Regions from separate parts of the Rhizobium hidalgonense genome, predicted to be linked through region 1. Evidence: riboswitches for the same ligand, from Rfam matches in the RefSeq annotation. Region 1 holds a riboswitch; the other holds the start of a gene.
The links. Region 1 has a riboswitch for cobalamin ahead of bluB (5,6-dimethylbenzimidazole synthase). Riboswitches for the same ligand answer to the same signal wherever they lie in the genome.

Region 1 (7,619 bases):
CGACATGACGCGTATGTAACGTCACGGCCGCCTGATGTCACGCAGAATTTGCGGCGGCTTCTGCGGGACCGCCAATCGCTCAGGCGGGGAGGCAGAAAGCATATCGCCCAAAAGCGCGCTGCTTCCGGGCGATATGAACTGAGAATCTGAATCAGAGAGCGTCGACGTTCACACCGACGGTGATGGCGCCGATCGGCGTTCCCTTGTCATCGGATATCGTGACGCTTGCCTGCGACTGCAGCGTCTGGGTCGATTCATCCTTTTCGATCTCGTCGACGAAGACGGCGTCCTTGCCGGCACCGAAGGACTTCTGGAACTTGCCCTCGTCACCCTGCCAGTAGTCGGAAGTCGGATCGCTTTGACCGACGTTCAGGCCCTTGGCGTCCATGACGAAGATTTCCGAAATCTTGCCGTTGGAAGCAGCCTTCTTTTCCTGAAGGAACTTCGACAGCGCATTGCCGAGAACGCCGTCGATCATCGAATGGTCGGAGCCATCGACTTCGGCGCGCCACTTCTTGTCGAGGGTGTCGATATCGGCCTGGCTGAGATTGGCGTTTGCGGCGTTCTGCGCCTTAATGGCCTCGATGATAGCAGGGTCGTTCAGCCAGGGTTTTACGTCGCTCGTCACGTAGTCGGAGATCGGGGCAAGCTTGGCATCCTGCGCCATGGATACGCCCATAGGCACGGCGACTGCGGTGCAGGCCAAAAGAAATGCGGTCACAACTTTCTTCATAACTGTTCCCTTCCCGATTTTGGGGTGTTGAGGATTAAAGCTTAGCGAACGAGGTCGGCGTCAGAACTCTTCCCAGGCGCCGGGAGCGGCGGCGACGGCGGCGTTACCCGCATGGCGCTGCGAAAAGTTCCTCTGTTCCGGACGGGGTTGACGAATGCTCGGTTGAGCGGATCTGGGCTGGCTGGCGGCAGAGACGGCAACGGTGAACCTGCCGGCCGAGTCCTGCAGAAGGCGTCCCTGCGTGCGCAGTTCCTGGCAGGCCGCGTTAGTCTCTTCGACCATGGCTGCGTTCTGCTGTGTGGCCTGATCCATCTGATTGATCGCACCGTTGATTTCCTGCAGACCCGTCGCCTGTTCGCGATAGGAGTGGACAATCGACGCGATGCTGTCGCTGATGCGGTTGATCTGCTCCTCGATCTTCAAGAGGGCATCGCCGGTCTCGTTCACCAGCCCGACGCCGGCTGCCACTTCCTGGCCGGAGACGTTGATCAGGTTCTTGATTTCCTTTGCCGCATTGGCGGAGCGCTGGGCGAGTTCCCGCACTTCCTGTGCGACGACGGCAAAACCCTTGCCGGCTTCGCCGGCACGGGCGGCCTCGACACCGGCATTCAGTGCCAGCAGGTTCGTCTGGAAAGCGATTTCGTCGATGACGCCGATAATGCGGCCGATCTGGCTCGATGAGGTCTGGATCCTATCCATCGCTCCGATCGCATCGCGTACCACCGTTGCCGAGACATGGGCGCTGCGCTTGGTTTCCTCGACCAGCTTGCCGGTATCTTCGGCCCGCTGCGACGAGGTTCTGACCGTCGTCGTTACCTCATCAAGGGCCGCGGCGGTCTGTTCCAGGGCGGCGGCCTGTTGCTCAGTCCGCCTGGCGAGCTGATCGGCGGAGGATGCCAGCTCGCTCGAGCCGCCTTCAACCGCGACGGAGGCAGTCTTGATTTCCGTCAGCGCGGCTGCGACCGCATGAACCATATTATTGAAATCCTGCCGCAATTTATCGAATTCTGGGCCGAGATCGGCGAGCTGTATCGAGAAATCGCCGGCGGCGAGTTTTTCCAATTCATTTGCTAGCGCTGTCATGACCAGCCGCTGAGCGTTGCTGGCCTCTTCCGTCAACAAGGTGTTGCGCGCCCGTTCGGCGTCGAACGAGGCGCTCTGTTCGGCCGCTGCTTGCTCTCTTTCGACCTTGGCAATCGCCTCATTGCGGAAAACTTCCAAGGCACGTGCGAGGAAGCCGATCTCGTCGCCATTTTCCCGGTAGGTGACGGGAGAGGCCAGATCGCCCTTCTGCAACGCGCTGATTCTTTCACTGAGAATTCTGAGGGGGCGGCCGACGAGGCTGCGCATGGCGAGAAGAAAGGCGACAACCGCCATGGCGGTAATCGCGAACTGCGTCAGCAGCGAAATCAGGACCTTCTGCTTGACTTCGGCAGCGATTTTTTCGATCGACCAGTTGGTGACGACGTAGCCGGTGGCCTTGCCAGACTTATCCAGCGGAAGCGGCGCGATGATCGTGACCACGCCGGCAGATATTCCGCTGTCATCGATCGTCGTTTTTTCGGGCTTGGTGCTGAGGCGTTTCGCCAGATCGGCCGGTGCGGGCAGACCGTCAATGCCGTCGCGCGTCCACGTGTCGACGGCGGCAGGTTCCGCGTTGAAGGCAGCAAACTGCACCAGGTCGAGCGAGGGATCGTCGCGGTAGAGCGAATAGGCCTCGCGAACGGCGTTCGCCTTGCCCCATTTTACGCCGCCGGCAGCCAGGGACGCAAACTGCTCCGCATCCTTGGACCAGTTCGCCTTGGCGCCATCGATCAACGCCCTGGTTTCGTACATCCAGGTGTAGGTTGCAAAAGCGGAGATGCCGCAAAGGTTGACGGCCACGATAATCGCCGCCAGCTTGGCTGTCAGAGGCATCGTTTTCAAAAGTTGGAACATGCCGCGGGGGCCTCGAAACGCAGCTCAGTCGGATATGTTCTCGACCAGCCTATCAACACGGGCATCCACGCCGGCAGTCGCAGCATGAGCACTCATGCCCATGTCCCCCTTGCGACCCAAAACGCGCAGACGCAGTGTGTCTTTGATGTGTGAATAAATCATAAAGTAGAATGGGATACCGGCGCGGACCGGCGTTTCGGCCGGCCTTGATCGCCGAGAGCTGCTTTTCTTGCGAAATTAGGGGCTGTTTTCCGCCATGGCCCCGTCGGGCTCGATCCCGCGATGCTTGCGGCGGCGCGTCGTCAGCTCCGCGCCGGCATCGCGCGGCAGGCGCAGGAAGGTGATGCAGGCCAGCGCCGAAATGGCAGAGACGCTGAAAAAGGCGATGTGGAAATCCGAAACCAGCAGCCTGCCGCCGTGGAGACTGCTCGAAATTTCCAGGATGCTGCCGGCAATCGCCACACCCATCGCCATGGAGATACGCTGGGCAACAGCGTTGATCGCGGTCGCCTGGCTGCTGTCGGCATCGTCGACATCGCCGAAGGCCATGGCGTTGACGCCGGAAAAGGCCATGGAGCGGAACAGGCCGCCGATCAGCAGGCAGGCCATGATCAGCGGCAGCGGCGTTGCAACGGTGAAGAGCCCGTTGATGCCGAGGAAGATTGCCGCCAGCAAGGTGGTGATCGATATGACGGTTCGGAAGCCGAAGGCATTGAAGGTGCGCGAAGCGGCGAATTTCGACCCCATCGAGCCGAGCGCGCTGACGAAGGTGACCGAGCCCGATTGCAACGGCGTCAGGCCGAAACCGAGCTGCAGCATCAGCGGCATCAGAAAGGGCAGAGCGCCGAGGCCCATGCGGAAATTGGAGGCGCCGAGGATAGCCGCCCGGAACAGCGGGTAGCGGAACATTTTCGGATCGAGAAGCGGATGGGGCGCGCGGCGGGCATGCAGAAGGTAGATAGACCCGGCAAGGATGCCGATCGCCACGGTGATATAACCGTAGATGATGGGCACGGCCGGCAGGCTGATGACCGACAGGCCGAAGACGAAGCCGGAAAAGCCGATGCCGCAAAGGAAGAAGCCGGGAAAATCCATCGGCCGCGGACTGCGCGGCTCGACCGCCGGCAGGAAACGCGTGACGAGGATAATGCCGGCGACGCCGATCGGGACGTTAATCCAGAAGATCCAGTGCCAGGTGAGATAGGTGGTCAGAAAACCGCCGATCGGCGGCCCCATGATCGGGCCGATCAGGGCGGGAATGGTAAGCCAGGCCATGGCATCAACGAGTTCGTGGCGCGGCGTTCCCCGAACCAGCAGCAGGCGGCTGACCGGCGTCATCATCGAGCCGCCGGCGCCCTGGATCAGCCGCGAGACGACGAAAGCGGCGATCGAATTGGAAAAGGCGCAGGCGACCGAGCCGATCATGAAGACTGAGATTGCCAGGCGGAAGATGTTGCGCGCGCCGAAACGATCGGACATCCAGCCGCTGATCGGGATGAAGATCGCCAGCGCCACGAGATAGCTGGTGACGGCAAGCTTCAGCGCGATCGGCGAGGTGCCGATATCGGCGGCGATGGCCGGCAGGCTAGTGGCGATCACGGTCGAATCCATCTGTTCCATGAACAGGGCGACCGCAAGGATCATGGGCGTCAGGCGGGACACGGGCAACCGGGGTGCTGCGAGGGACTGCATCGTCCATACGCCGTCGGCGATGATAAGGCCATAGAAACGATCGATGAAGGGGTTTGGCGAGCTGCTTCAAACCGACGCGGGGCGGGGTGAGCTCATTATTGCGCTTCGCTTTCGACTGCGCCATCGGAGCGGCCTTGCCGCAGCACCCGTTTCCTGAAATAGATGCGCCGTCAGGTGCCCGCCGTCAAAGCGGGAGAATCGGGAATCCGGTGCAAGGCCGGAACGTGCCCAACGCTGTAAGGCCGACGCTTGCCGCAACATTACGCCACTGGCTCTTGCCGGGAAGGCTGCGGCAGACGGATGACGCCAAGTCAGAAGACCGGCCTGGCAAGATAGACCCAACCCGCGCGGACGGCGGGCGGTTGCGTTGTTGGGGATTTGACGATGCGACCCTTTGATGAGGATGCCCTGTCAGTGGCGTCCGGTTTTTCCTTGGCTGAACGCCAAGCCGTTTATCACGCGATCATGACGCGGCGCGACGTGCGCAGCCAGTTCCTGCCCGACCCGTTGCCCGACGATGTCGTGGCGCGGCTGCTGACGGCCGCCCATCATGCGCCCTCCGTCGGCTTCATGCAGCCGTGGAATTTCATTCTGGTGAAAAGTCCAACTGTGCGAGCGCGCATCCGGGACGCTTTTGCCAAGGCCAACGAGGAGGCGGCATTAATGTTCGAGGGCGAGCGGCGGCAGGCCTATCGCTCGCTCAAGCTCGAAGGCATCGTCGAGGCGCCGCTCGGCATATGCGTGACCTGCGATCCCACCCGCAGCGGCAGCGTGGTGCTGGGGCGCACTCATAATCCGAGGATGGACAGCTATTCCACAGTCTGCGCGATCCAGAATCTCTGGCTAGCGGCCCGCACTGAGGGGATCGGCATCGGCTGGGTTAGCATCTTTCGGGAAGGCGACCTGAAGAGCATTCTCGGCATACCCGAGCATATCGAGGTGGTCGCCTGGCTCTGCGCCGGTTTTGTCGATCGGCTCTATGACCAGCCGGAACTCTCCGTCAAAGGCTGGCGGCAGCGGCTGCCGCTCGAGGAGCTGGTGTTTCATGATGGCTGGGGGCGCAGCGAGCGCTGAACGGCGTCGCTTCGAACGCGGCTCGGCCAATCACTGCTGTTGCGGCTGCGGTCCCGGCGTTGCCGGATTGGCGAGGTCGATCGAGCCCTGATCGCCGGCGAGGAACTGCGGGCCGACCTGGCGGACCTTGCTCTTCGTGGGGTCGTAGGGACGTTCCGGAACCGATGGCTGCGGCGCGGCGGCCGCAGCGGCATCCTTCGCCGGCGGATTGGTGTGGATGGTGGTGATCGAGCCCTGCTGCGGCGGTTGGCTCACCGCCTGCTTGCCGCGCATCTCGTCGTAATAGGCGGTGAGATTGCAGGCGCAGGAGGTCTTTTCGCCAGGTGTGCGGTTCTTGTAGGCAAAGGCGTTCTTCATGGCGCTGTAGGGCGTGCCGGTTGCAACCGAGATCATGTTCGAGGCCTCGGTACTCGTCACGTCGCGATAGAAGAGTTCCGTCTCGATGCCGGGGCACATCTTGGCGCAGGTCTCGGCGTCGCGGCCGAAATCGACCGAGGTGGCGTTCGAGCTGATCGGAAAGAAACCACCGTCGCAGCTGCGCACGCACATGGTGCTGACAGGCGACATCATGTCGGCCCGCGGCAGGCCGTAACGCGGGTCGACCTCTCCACCGCCGCCGAGCGGGATGAAGGTATCGGAGCGCATTGCCTGTTCCTCGACGCTCGGAGCGGGGTCGTTGGCGCGACGCTCGTCGGGCGCATAGAAGTTTTCGCTGTTGCAGCCGTTGCGGTCGAGCGCGGCAATCAACTCGCGGCGGGCGCCGTCATCACCGCCGCCCTGGGCGCGCAGCTCGGCGCGGCGGTCCTGGAGATAACGGATATTGTCGATCATCCGGGCTTCGGCCTGCGAGAGCTCGTCGCAATAATCGGCACTTTCGCCGCCGATCACCACCATGCTGCCGGAGGTGCAGCCGTAGCTGCGCAGGTCGTTGCGAACCTTGCGCAGTTCAAGGTTCTGCTCGGCCATGGCGCTGGCATATTGGCGGGCTTCCGGGCCGTTGCCGTTGCCGATCGATCGCGGCAGGTCGGCGAGGCGGCCGCGCAGATCCTCGCAGATGACGCTGGTCTGCGCGGCGGCGGGCGCCGCGATGGCAAGAAGAAGCGCAAGAGACAGGTTTCGGCGTTTCACGGCTCGTTCCGGATGAGAAAGTGTCGATGGTCACTGGCGACTTCAACCGGCCGCGCGTTTTCCCTTAACGTGTTTCTCTTAATAAGCTCAGATGAAATCCTAGCGTATTTTCGCGACCTTATCCAGTAATCGCCCGAGACCCGGTGAAAATGACAGGCATTCCCGACGAGATCCGATCCTCCGCACCGGCATCAGGCGCACCGGGCTCCCAACACGGCCTTCACGTCTTCGCGGACGGTTGTTACGAGCCCGGTTCCGGGCATGGAGGATGGTCGTTTATCGCTTATCGCGATGCGGTGGAAATTGCCGCCGATTACGGTGGCGTTGAAGATTCCAGCAATAATGCGATGGAATTGACCGCCGTTCTCAAGGCAGCCATGTGGATCAATAGCCAAACAACTGGCGAAGCCGCGGTCATCTGGTCGGATTCCATCTATGCCGTCAAAGGCTGCAACAGCCGGCGACATATCTGGAAGAACAACGACTGGAAGAAAAGCGGCCCGAACGGGAATGGGCGAAGGCGAACGATCGACAATGCGGAACTCTGGAAAGCGGTCGATCTTCAGCTATCCCGGAACGCCCTGGTGAGCATTGCCTGGTGCAAGGGCCATTCGGGAATTATCGGCAACGAACGCGCGGATGTGCTCGCGGACAATGGGCGCTTGTCGATCCCGGGTGGCTGATATGTTCGCAGCCGGCTATGCCGGCTGCGACGCCTCGACGACGGCCAGCGCCGCCATGTTGACGACACCGCGGGAGGTGACCGAGGGCGCGAGGATGTGGGCGGGCAGGGCGGTGCCGAGCAGGATCGGGCCGACATGCAGGCCGTCGGTCATCGACTTCACCACACCAAGCGTGATGTTGGCGGCGTCGAGGTTCGGGAAGACCAGCAGATTTGCTTCATCGTGCAGCGTCGTATCCGGCATGACACGTTTGCGCAGCGCTTCGGTGATAGCGCTTTCGCCATGCATTTCCCCATCGACCTCGAGATCGGGCGCGGTGTCGCGCACCAGCTGCAGGGCGTTGCGCATCTTCGTGGCGCTTTCGGATTCGC
Region 2 (7,619 bases), 1.5 Mb from region 1:
TTGGCGCCGGCCGGGACCATCAGAAAGCGGGCGCCTATGAAGGCCGAACGGAAGAGGTTGAGTTCGATACGCATCGCCGCATCGCGCACGGTCTGCGTCAGGATCGCCAAGGTCATCTCGTTGACGTCTTCACGGCAGGTGGAGATGTCGAGGGCTGCGGCCAGCCGGCCACGATGATCGCGGATCGGCGCGGTCGTGCAGCTGAGGCTGGTATTCGAGCAGAAAAAATGCTGGTCGCGGAAGATGGCGACGGCGCGCTCGTCGGCAAGGGCGGTGCCGATGCCGTTGGTGCCGATGCTTGCCTCGGTCCAGACCGAGCCGGTCCAGAGGCCGAGTTCGTGAAATTCCTTGTCGTCGCCGGCAGCCCCACGGCGTTCCAAGGCGATGCCGTTCTTGTCGGTCAGAAGCAGGCAGCAGCCGGCCTTGCCAACGGTGTTAAAGAGGCGATCGAGTTCTTCCGTCGCGCTGGCGATCAGCTGCCCGGACTGCTCGCGGGCACGGCGGAATTCCTCGTCGGTCAGGCGCAGCGGCGCCCGTTCATCCTCGGGGGCGAGCTGGTGCATGGTCATGCATCGCCGCCAGGAGGCGACCACTGGAGAACTGGCCGCGGCGGAATCGCGCTGGGCAGACGTGTAGACGTGATCGGCATGTGCTGAGTTTTCGTGCATCGGCTCCTCCCACCGAAGCATAGTCTGATGGAAAAGCGGCGGGTTTGCAATCAGCCGGCGCCTGGTGGGTATCCAAGTGCGGCTCCTCCCGACAAAACAGTTGAATTCACATTTCGGTGTTCGAGCCGTCATCATGTAACAAAAGACCGCTCCTGTCCGTAGTTCTGTGCAGAAACGAAGTTTCCCGGCGAGGAGATCCGACGATGATGAACAGACGATTGTTGCTGATGGGTGTCGCTTTCGGGACGCTCGCGGTTCACTTGGGCCTGGCCGGCAAGGCGTTTGCCGGCGAGACCTTCGCGGTGACGCATAGCGAGGCTGAATGGCGCAAGCTGCTGACGCCGGATCAATATACTGTCCTGCGCCAGGCGGGAACGGAATCCCGCTTTACCAGCGCCTTGCTGCACGAGGAGCGGAAGGGCAATTTCGCCTGCGCCGGCTGCAATCAGGACCTTTTTTCCTCGGCGACCAAATTCGATAGCGGCACCGGCTGGCCAAGCTTCTGGGCGCCGCTGAAAGATGCCGTCGGCACCGAGAACGACTCCACCTTCGGCATGGTGCGGACCGCTGTGCATTGTAGCCGCTGCGGTGGCCATCTCGGGCATATTTTCGATGACGGCCCGAAGCCGACAGGGCTTCGCTACTGCATGAACGGCCTTGCCATGACATTCCATCCGGCCTCGGCCTAGCGCTGGATCCAGGCTTCGATGCCGCGCGCCGCCGCCCGGCCGGTCGCCAGACAGGCGGTGAGGAGATAACCGCCGGTCGGTGCCTCCCAGTCGAGCATCTCGCCGGCGACGAAGGTGCCCGGCAGCGCCTTCAGCATGAAGCCGTCGTCGATGCCGCTCCAGCGGATGCCGCCGGCCGAGGAAATCGCTTCGGCGATCGGCCGGGTTGCCAGAACGGGGATCGGCAGGGCTTTGATTATGCCGGCGAGACGTTCGGGGTCGGTCCGGTTGCGCTCGGGGGCGAGTTCGCGCAGCAAGGCCGCCTTGACGCCGTCGAGGCCGGCGCCCTTGCGCAGGCGGTTTGAGAAGCTCGATTTGGCATCCTGCCGCGCAAGATCGCGCGCCAGCCTTTCGGTCGTCCGGCCCGGGGTGAGGTCGAGCGTCAGGGCCGCGCTGCCGTGGGTCAGAAGCCGGTCGCGGAGGCTGGCGGCATTGGCATAGACGAGGCTGCCCTCGATGCCGCTTGCAGTGATGACGAATTCGCCGGGAAAGGTGCCGGCCTCGGATGTAGCGGTGACCGACTTCACCGGCTCGCCGGAGAAACGCTCGCTGAAGTTTTGGCTCCAGCCGACGACGAAGCCGCAATTGGCGGGCTGGAAGGCGTCGATCTCGACGCCTTTCTCCGATAGCCAGGGCAGCCAGCGCGCATCGGAGCCGAGGCGCGGCCAGCTTGCGCCGCCGAGCGCCAGCAGGGCGGCGTCGCAATGGACGATGCTGCGTCCTTCGGGCGTTTCGAAAAGGTAGCCCTCCTCGGCAAAACCGACCCAGCGATGACGGCTGCGCAGCGTGACGCCCTGCGCCTCCAATCGCCTGAGCCAGGCGCGCAGCAAGGGAGAGGCTTTCATCACCGTTGGAAAAACCCGACCGGACGAGCCGACGAAAGTTTCCGTCCCGAGCCCCGCTGCCCAATCCCTGATATCGCCAGGGGTAAAGGCATCAAGCGCGGGACGCAGACGGCCGGCGGCGGCGCCGAAGCGCGTGGCGAAACGGGCATAATCTTCGGAATGGGTGATGTTCAGGCCCGACTTGCCGGCCAGCAGGAACTTGCGGGCGAAGGTCGGCATGGCGTCGTAAACCGTCACCGCATGGCCGGAGAGCGAAAGCAGTTCGGCGGCCGCAAGGCCCGCCGGGCCGCCGCCGATGATGGCAATTCGCTTCTGGTTCATGGATGCCTTCGCCCGATTCTTTCTGCTGCAGTTTTGACGTGGGCGTTGGTTGCTTGCAAGATTGTCAGTTCGTCAGTGGCGCGAATGCGTGCACTGGCCGTGGTCGGCGAGAACCTCGATGACGCGGCATTGGTCGACCCGGCCATGGCCGCAGCCTTCCACCATGGTTTCCAGCTCGGCCTTCAGCGCCATCAGGCTGCGGATGCGCTGTTCGACCTCGACGAGGCGGGCCTTGGCGATGGCATCGGCCGAGGCGCAGGATTGGTGCGGATCATCCTGCAGGGTGAGCAGCGTGCGGATCGCCTCGATCTCGAAACCGAGTTCGCGGGCATGGCGAATGAAGGCGAGGCGGCTGATGTCGGCGGGCTCGAAGGAGCGCTGGTTGCCCTCGCTGCGGCTCGGCGCGGCGAGCAGGCCGATGCTTTCGTAATAACGCACCGTCGGCACTTTGACGCCGCTCTGGCGAGCCGCTTCACCAATGGTGATCTTTTTCATGATTTTTCTCTTGCACCTCTAGTCGCTAGAGGATGTAGGAGAGATGCTTCTGTTTGACAAGGAAGCGGATCATGGCTGAAACGAGCGAGACACGATACCGGGTCGGCGGCATGGATTGCGCCTCCTGTGCAACCAAGATCGATACCGCGGTCAGGCGCGTGGCGGGTGTCGCGGATGTTTCCGTCTCGGTGATGGCCGGCACGATGACCGTCCGGCATGACGGCAGCGATCTCAAGGCGATCGAGAAGAAGGTGACGGGGCTCGGATATTCCGTCTCGCCCTTTGCCGGAGGCGTGGCGCCGACACATGACCACGGCTCGCATGATCACGGCGATCACGTGGGTCACGATCACGATCACGAAGGCCATGACCACGATCACGCAGGTCACGATCACGGCCTTGCCCGTGGCGAAAAGGAAATCGAAGGTCTGCATGGACATGACCATGGGCCGACGACCGGTCCCTGGTGGCAGAGCAAGAAGGGCCGGCTGACCATCTTCTCGGGTGCAGCGCTGATTGCCGCCTATGCGATCGGCCATCTGGTGCCGGCGATCGGATCTTATGCCTTCATCATCGCCATGCTGGTCGGTCTGGTGCCGATCGCGCGGCGGGCGGTCATGGCGGCTCTCTCCGGCACGCCATTTTCGATCGAGATGCTGATGACGATCGCTGCCGTCGGCGCCGTCATCATCAATGCGGGGGAGGAGGCGGCGACCGTCGTATTCCTGTTCCTCGTCGGTGAGCTGCTGGAGGGCGTGGCCGCCGGCAAGGCGCGCGAAAGCATCCAGTCGCTGACCGCGCTGGTGCCGAAGAATGCGCTGCTCGAAGAGAACGGTCAGACGCGGGAGGTGCCGGCGGAGAGCCTTGTCGTCGGCGCGATCATCATGGTGCGTCCGGGCGACCGCATTTCGGCGGACGGCATCATCATCTCGGGCGAGAGCGCGATCGACGAGGCGCCGGTAACGGGCGAAAGCACGCCGGTGCGCAAGGGCGTCGATGCCGTCGTCTTCGCCGGAACGGTGAATGGCGACGCGGTGCTCAGGGTCCGCGTCACGGCGGCCGCTGCCGACAATACCATCGCCCGCGTCGTCAAGCTGGTGGAGGAAGCGCAGGAATCCAAGGCGCCGACGGAACGCTTCATCGATCGGTTCTCGCGCTATTACACGCCCGGCGTGGTCGTGATCGCAGCACTTGTTGCGGTCTTGCCGCCGCTGTTGTTCGGCGGCTTGTGGAATGAATGGGTCTATAAGGGCCTTGCCATCCTGCTGATTGGCTGCCCCTGCGCGCTCGTCATTTCGACGCCAGCGGCAATCGCCGCGTCGCTTTCGGCGGGTGCGCGGCGCGGGCTGCTGATGAAGGGCGGCGCAGTGCTGGAAACGCTCGGCAAGGTGACGATGGTCGCCTTCGACAAGACAGGCACGCTGACGGAAGGCAAGCCTCAGGTGACCGATATCGTTTCCTTCGGATTGAGCGAGGCGCAGGTGCTCTCGCGCGCCGCGGTGCTGGAGCAGGGTTCCAGCCATCCCTTGGCGCTGGCGATCCTTAACCGCGCCAAGGCGGACGGCCTTCCCGTGCCGCCGGCCTTCGAGCTGGAAGCACTGCCGGGCAAGGGTATCAGCGGCAAGGTCGGCGGCGAGACGCTGGACCTGCTGTCGCCGCCCGCTGCCCGCGAGCGCGGCGCGCTGGACGGCGAACAGGAAGCGCGCATCACTGTTCTGAACGACGAAGGCAAGAGTGTCTCGGTCCTGCTCGTCGATGGTGTTGCGGCCGGCCTCATCGCCATGCGCGACGAGCCGCGCGGGGATGCGCAGGCCGGGCTCTCCACACTGAAATTGGCAGGCGTCAAGGCGATCATGCTGACGGGCGACAACAAGCGAACGGCGGCAGCCGTTGCCGGCATGCTCGGCATCGACTGGCGCGGCGAGATGATGCCGGAAGACAAGCAGCAAGTCGTCGGCGAATTGAAGCGCCAGGGCTTCATCGTCGCCAAGGTCGGCGACGGCATCAACGATGCGCCGGCGCTGGCTGCTGCCGATATCGGCATCGCCATGGGCGGCGGCACCGATGTGGCGCTGGAGACGGCCGATGCCGCCGTGTTGCACGGACGCGTCGGCGACGTCGCACGGATGATTGAACTGTCCAAACGCACGATGCGCAACATCCTGCAGAATATTACCATCGCGCTCGGGTTGAAGGCGGTGTTCCTGGTGACGACGATTGCCGGCATCACCGGGCTCTGGGCGGCGATCCTCGCCGATACCGGCGCGACAGTATTGGTAACGATCAATGCGTTGCGACTGCTTCGAATAAAGATATAAACATTTCTTTATATTTCTTGACGGCATCCGCTTGCGGGCGCATTCTCGCGGCATCGTGGTTCTGCGGATCGTTCGGTCCGGAGCTAAGAGGGAATTCGGTGCGGCGCTGTGTTGAATTGCTGCATAATTTTATCCTGAAATGGAATCCGATTTCAGGAATTATGCAGTAGCGCCCAATCCGAAGCTGCCCCCGCAACTGTAGGCGGAGAGCCGCCGTCCAATTGACGTCACTGGGAAAGACGCCCGGGAAGACTGGACGGTGGCAACGACCCGCAAGTCAGGAGACCTGCCACGATCGATAACGTCCACGGGCGGGGTGTCCCGGTGTGCCGCCTTCTGCGAAACGGTACCTTCATGTCCGTTCGTCGATGCGTCTCGCCAGTGCCTTGCCCATAACCTTCGGGGTAAGGAAATGAGCATCAAGACTGCAAATCTCGGCTTTCCGAGGATCGGAAGCCACCGCGAACTGAAATTCGCGCTGGAAAGCTACTGGGCCGGCAAGAGCAACGCGGCAGCACTCCTGGAAACGGCGAAAAAGCTGCGCGCCGAGAACTGGGAGCTGCAGCAGCAAAAGGGGATCGCCATCATCCCCTCCAATGACTTCTCGCTCTATGATCATGTTCTCGATCTCGCGGTGATGGTCGGCGCGATTCCGGCCGCTTATGGCTGGAAGGGCGGTCCTGTCGATCTCGACACCTATTTTGCGATGGCGCGCGGCTCGACCGGCGAGAGCCATCACGGCGATTGCGGCCATGTCCACCATGGTCACGGGGTGCCGGCGCTGGAGATGACCAAATGGTTCGACACCAACTACCACTACATGGTTCCGGAACTCAGGCGTGACCAGGCGTTCACGCTGACTGCGAATAGACCGCTGGAGGCATTCCTGGAGGCGAAGGCGCTAAGTATCCATACGCGGCCGGTCATTCTAGGGCCAGTCACCTTCCTGAAACTCGCCAAATCCACCGAGGCCGGCTTCGACACGGTCGAGCTGCTCGACCGGCTGCTGCCGGTCTACGCCAAGATATTTGCCGAGTTGAGTGCGGCAGGTGCCGACTGGATACAGGTCGACGAGCCATGCCTCGTCCTCGATCTTTCCGACAGCGAGCGCGCCGCGCTCAACCAGACTTACCGGGCGCTTGGCGAAGTGGTGCCGGATCTCAAGATCATGCTCGCCGGTTATTTCGGCGACTTGGGCGACAATCTTCCGGCGGCAATTGAGTTGCCGGTCGCAGGCCTTCATGTCGATCTGGTGCGCGGGCCGCAGCAGGTCGAGATTCTCCTGGAAAGGACTCCTGATAGTCTCGTGCTGTCGCTCGGCGTCATCGACGGACGCAACATCTGGCGGGCCGATCTAAACGCCATCCTGAACAGGATCGCGCCGCTGGTTTCCAGGTTAGGGGAACATCGACTTCAAATCGCGCCGTCCTGCTCCCTCCTTCACGTGCCGATCGATCTCGATCTGGAAGCAGGGCTCGACGGCGAGCTGAAAACATGGCTCGCCTTTGCGACGCAGAAGCTGGACGAGCTTGCCGTGCTCGGCAGCGGTGCTGCGGACCGGAGCGGCGTTATCGGTGCGCTTGAAGCGTCTTTGCGCGCCGTCGCTGCCCGCGCCTCTTCCTCAAGGGTTCATGACGCCGGAGTTGCGGTGCGATTGGCAGGCATCGACGGGAGGATGAAACGCCGAGGTCGCGCATTCCTCGCGCGCAAAGCGCTTCAGGACGACCGGTTGCGACTGCCGCTCTTCCCTACGACGACGATCGGTTCCTTTCCGCAGACGCCGGAAGTGCGCAAGTCGCGCGCGGCCTATGTCAAGGGTGCGATCAGCGGCTCCGATTACGAGGCCTTCCTCAGAAAGGAGACGGAATCGGCGATCCGCTGGCAGGAGGAGATCGGACTCGACGTGCTCGTTCACGGCGAGTTCGAGCGTAACGACATGGTGCAGTATTTCGGCGAGCAGCTTTCAGGCTTCGCCTTCACCGCCCATGCCTGGGTGCAGAGTTACGGTTCACGCTATGTCCGTCCGCCGATCATCTTCGGCGACGTCTCGCGCCCGAAGCCGATGACGCTGGAATGGTGGCGTTATGCGCAATCGCTGACGGAAAAGCCGGTGAAGGGCATGCTGACGGGGCCGGTGACGATCCTCAACTGGTCCTTCGTCCGCGACGATCTTGCGCGTGCAGATGTCAGCCGGCAGATCGCGCTGGCGATTCGCGACGAGGTGACCGATCTCGAAAAGGCGGG

Region 2: another riboswitch for cobalamin. It lies ahead of metE (5-methyltetrahydropteroyltriglutamate--homocysteine S-methyltransferase); the one in region 1 lies ahead of bluB (5,6-dimethylbenzimidazole synthase).

Annotation. Positions count from the first base shown of each region.
Region 1 covers NZ_CP054027.1:1,989,300-1,996,918, forward strand. Annotated here, with positions in the region: gene FFM81_RS09495 (cache domain-containing protein) at 152-733, opposite strand; gene FFM81_RS09500 (methyl-accepting chemotaxis protein) at 794-2,671, opposite strand; gene FFM81_RS09505 (MFS transporter) at 2,909-4,315, opposite strand; cobalamin riboswitch at 4,519-4,705, shown strand; gene bluB (5,6-dimethylbenzimidazole synthase) at 4,748-5,437, shown strand; gene FFM81_RS09515 (DUF2865 domain-containing protein) at 5,468-6,565, opposite strand; gene FFM81_RS09520 (ribonuclease H family protein) at 6,715-7,248, shown strand; gene FFM81_RS09525 (NADP-dependent malic enzyme) at 7,264-7,619, opposite strand, start outside.
Region 2 covers NZ_CP054027.1:486,930-494,548, forward strand. Annotated here, with positions in the region: gene FFM81_RS02335 (helix-turn-helix domain-containing protein) at 1-668, opposite strand, end outside; gene msrB (peptide-methionine (R)-S-oxide reductase MsrB) at 872-1,357, shown strand; gene FFM81_RS02345 (TIGR03862 family flavoprotein) at 1,354-2,562, opposite strand; gene FFM81_RS02350 (MerR family transcriptional regulator) at 2,635-3,057, opposite strand; gene FFM81_RS02355 (heavy metal translocating P-type ATPase) at 3,129-5,375, shown strand; cobalamin riboswitch at 5,415-5,683, shown strand; gene metE (5-methyltetrahydropteroyltriglutamate--homocysteine S-methyltransferase) at 5,788-7,619, shown strand, end outside.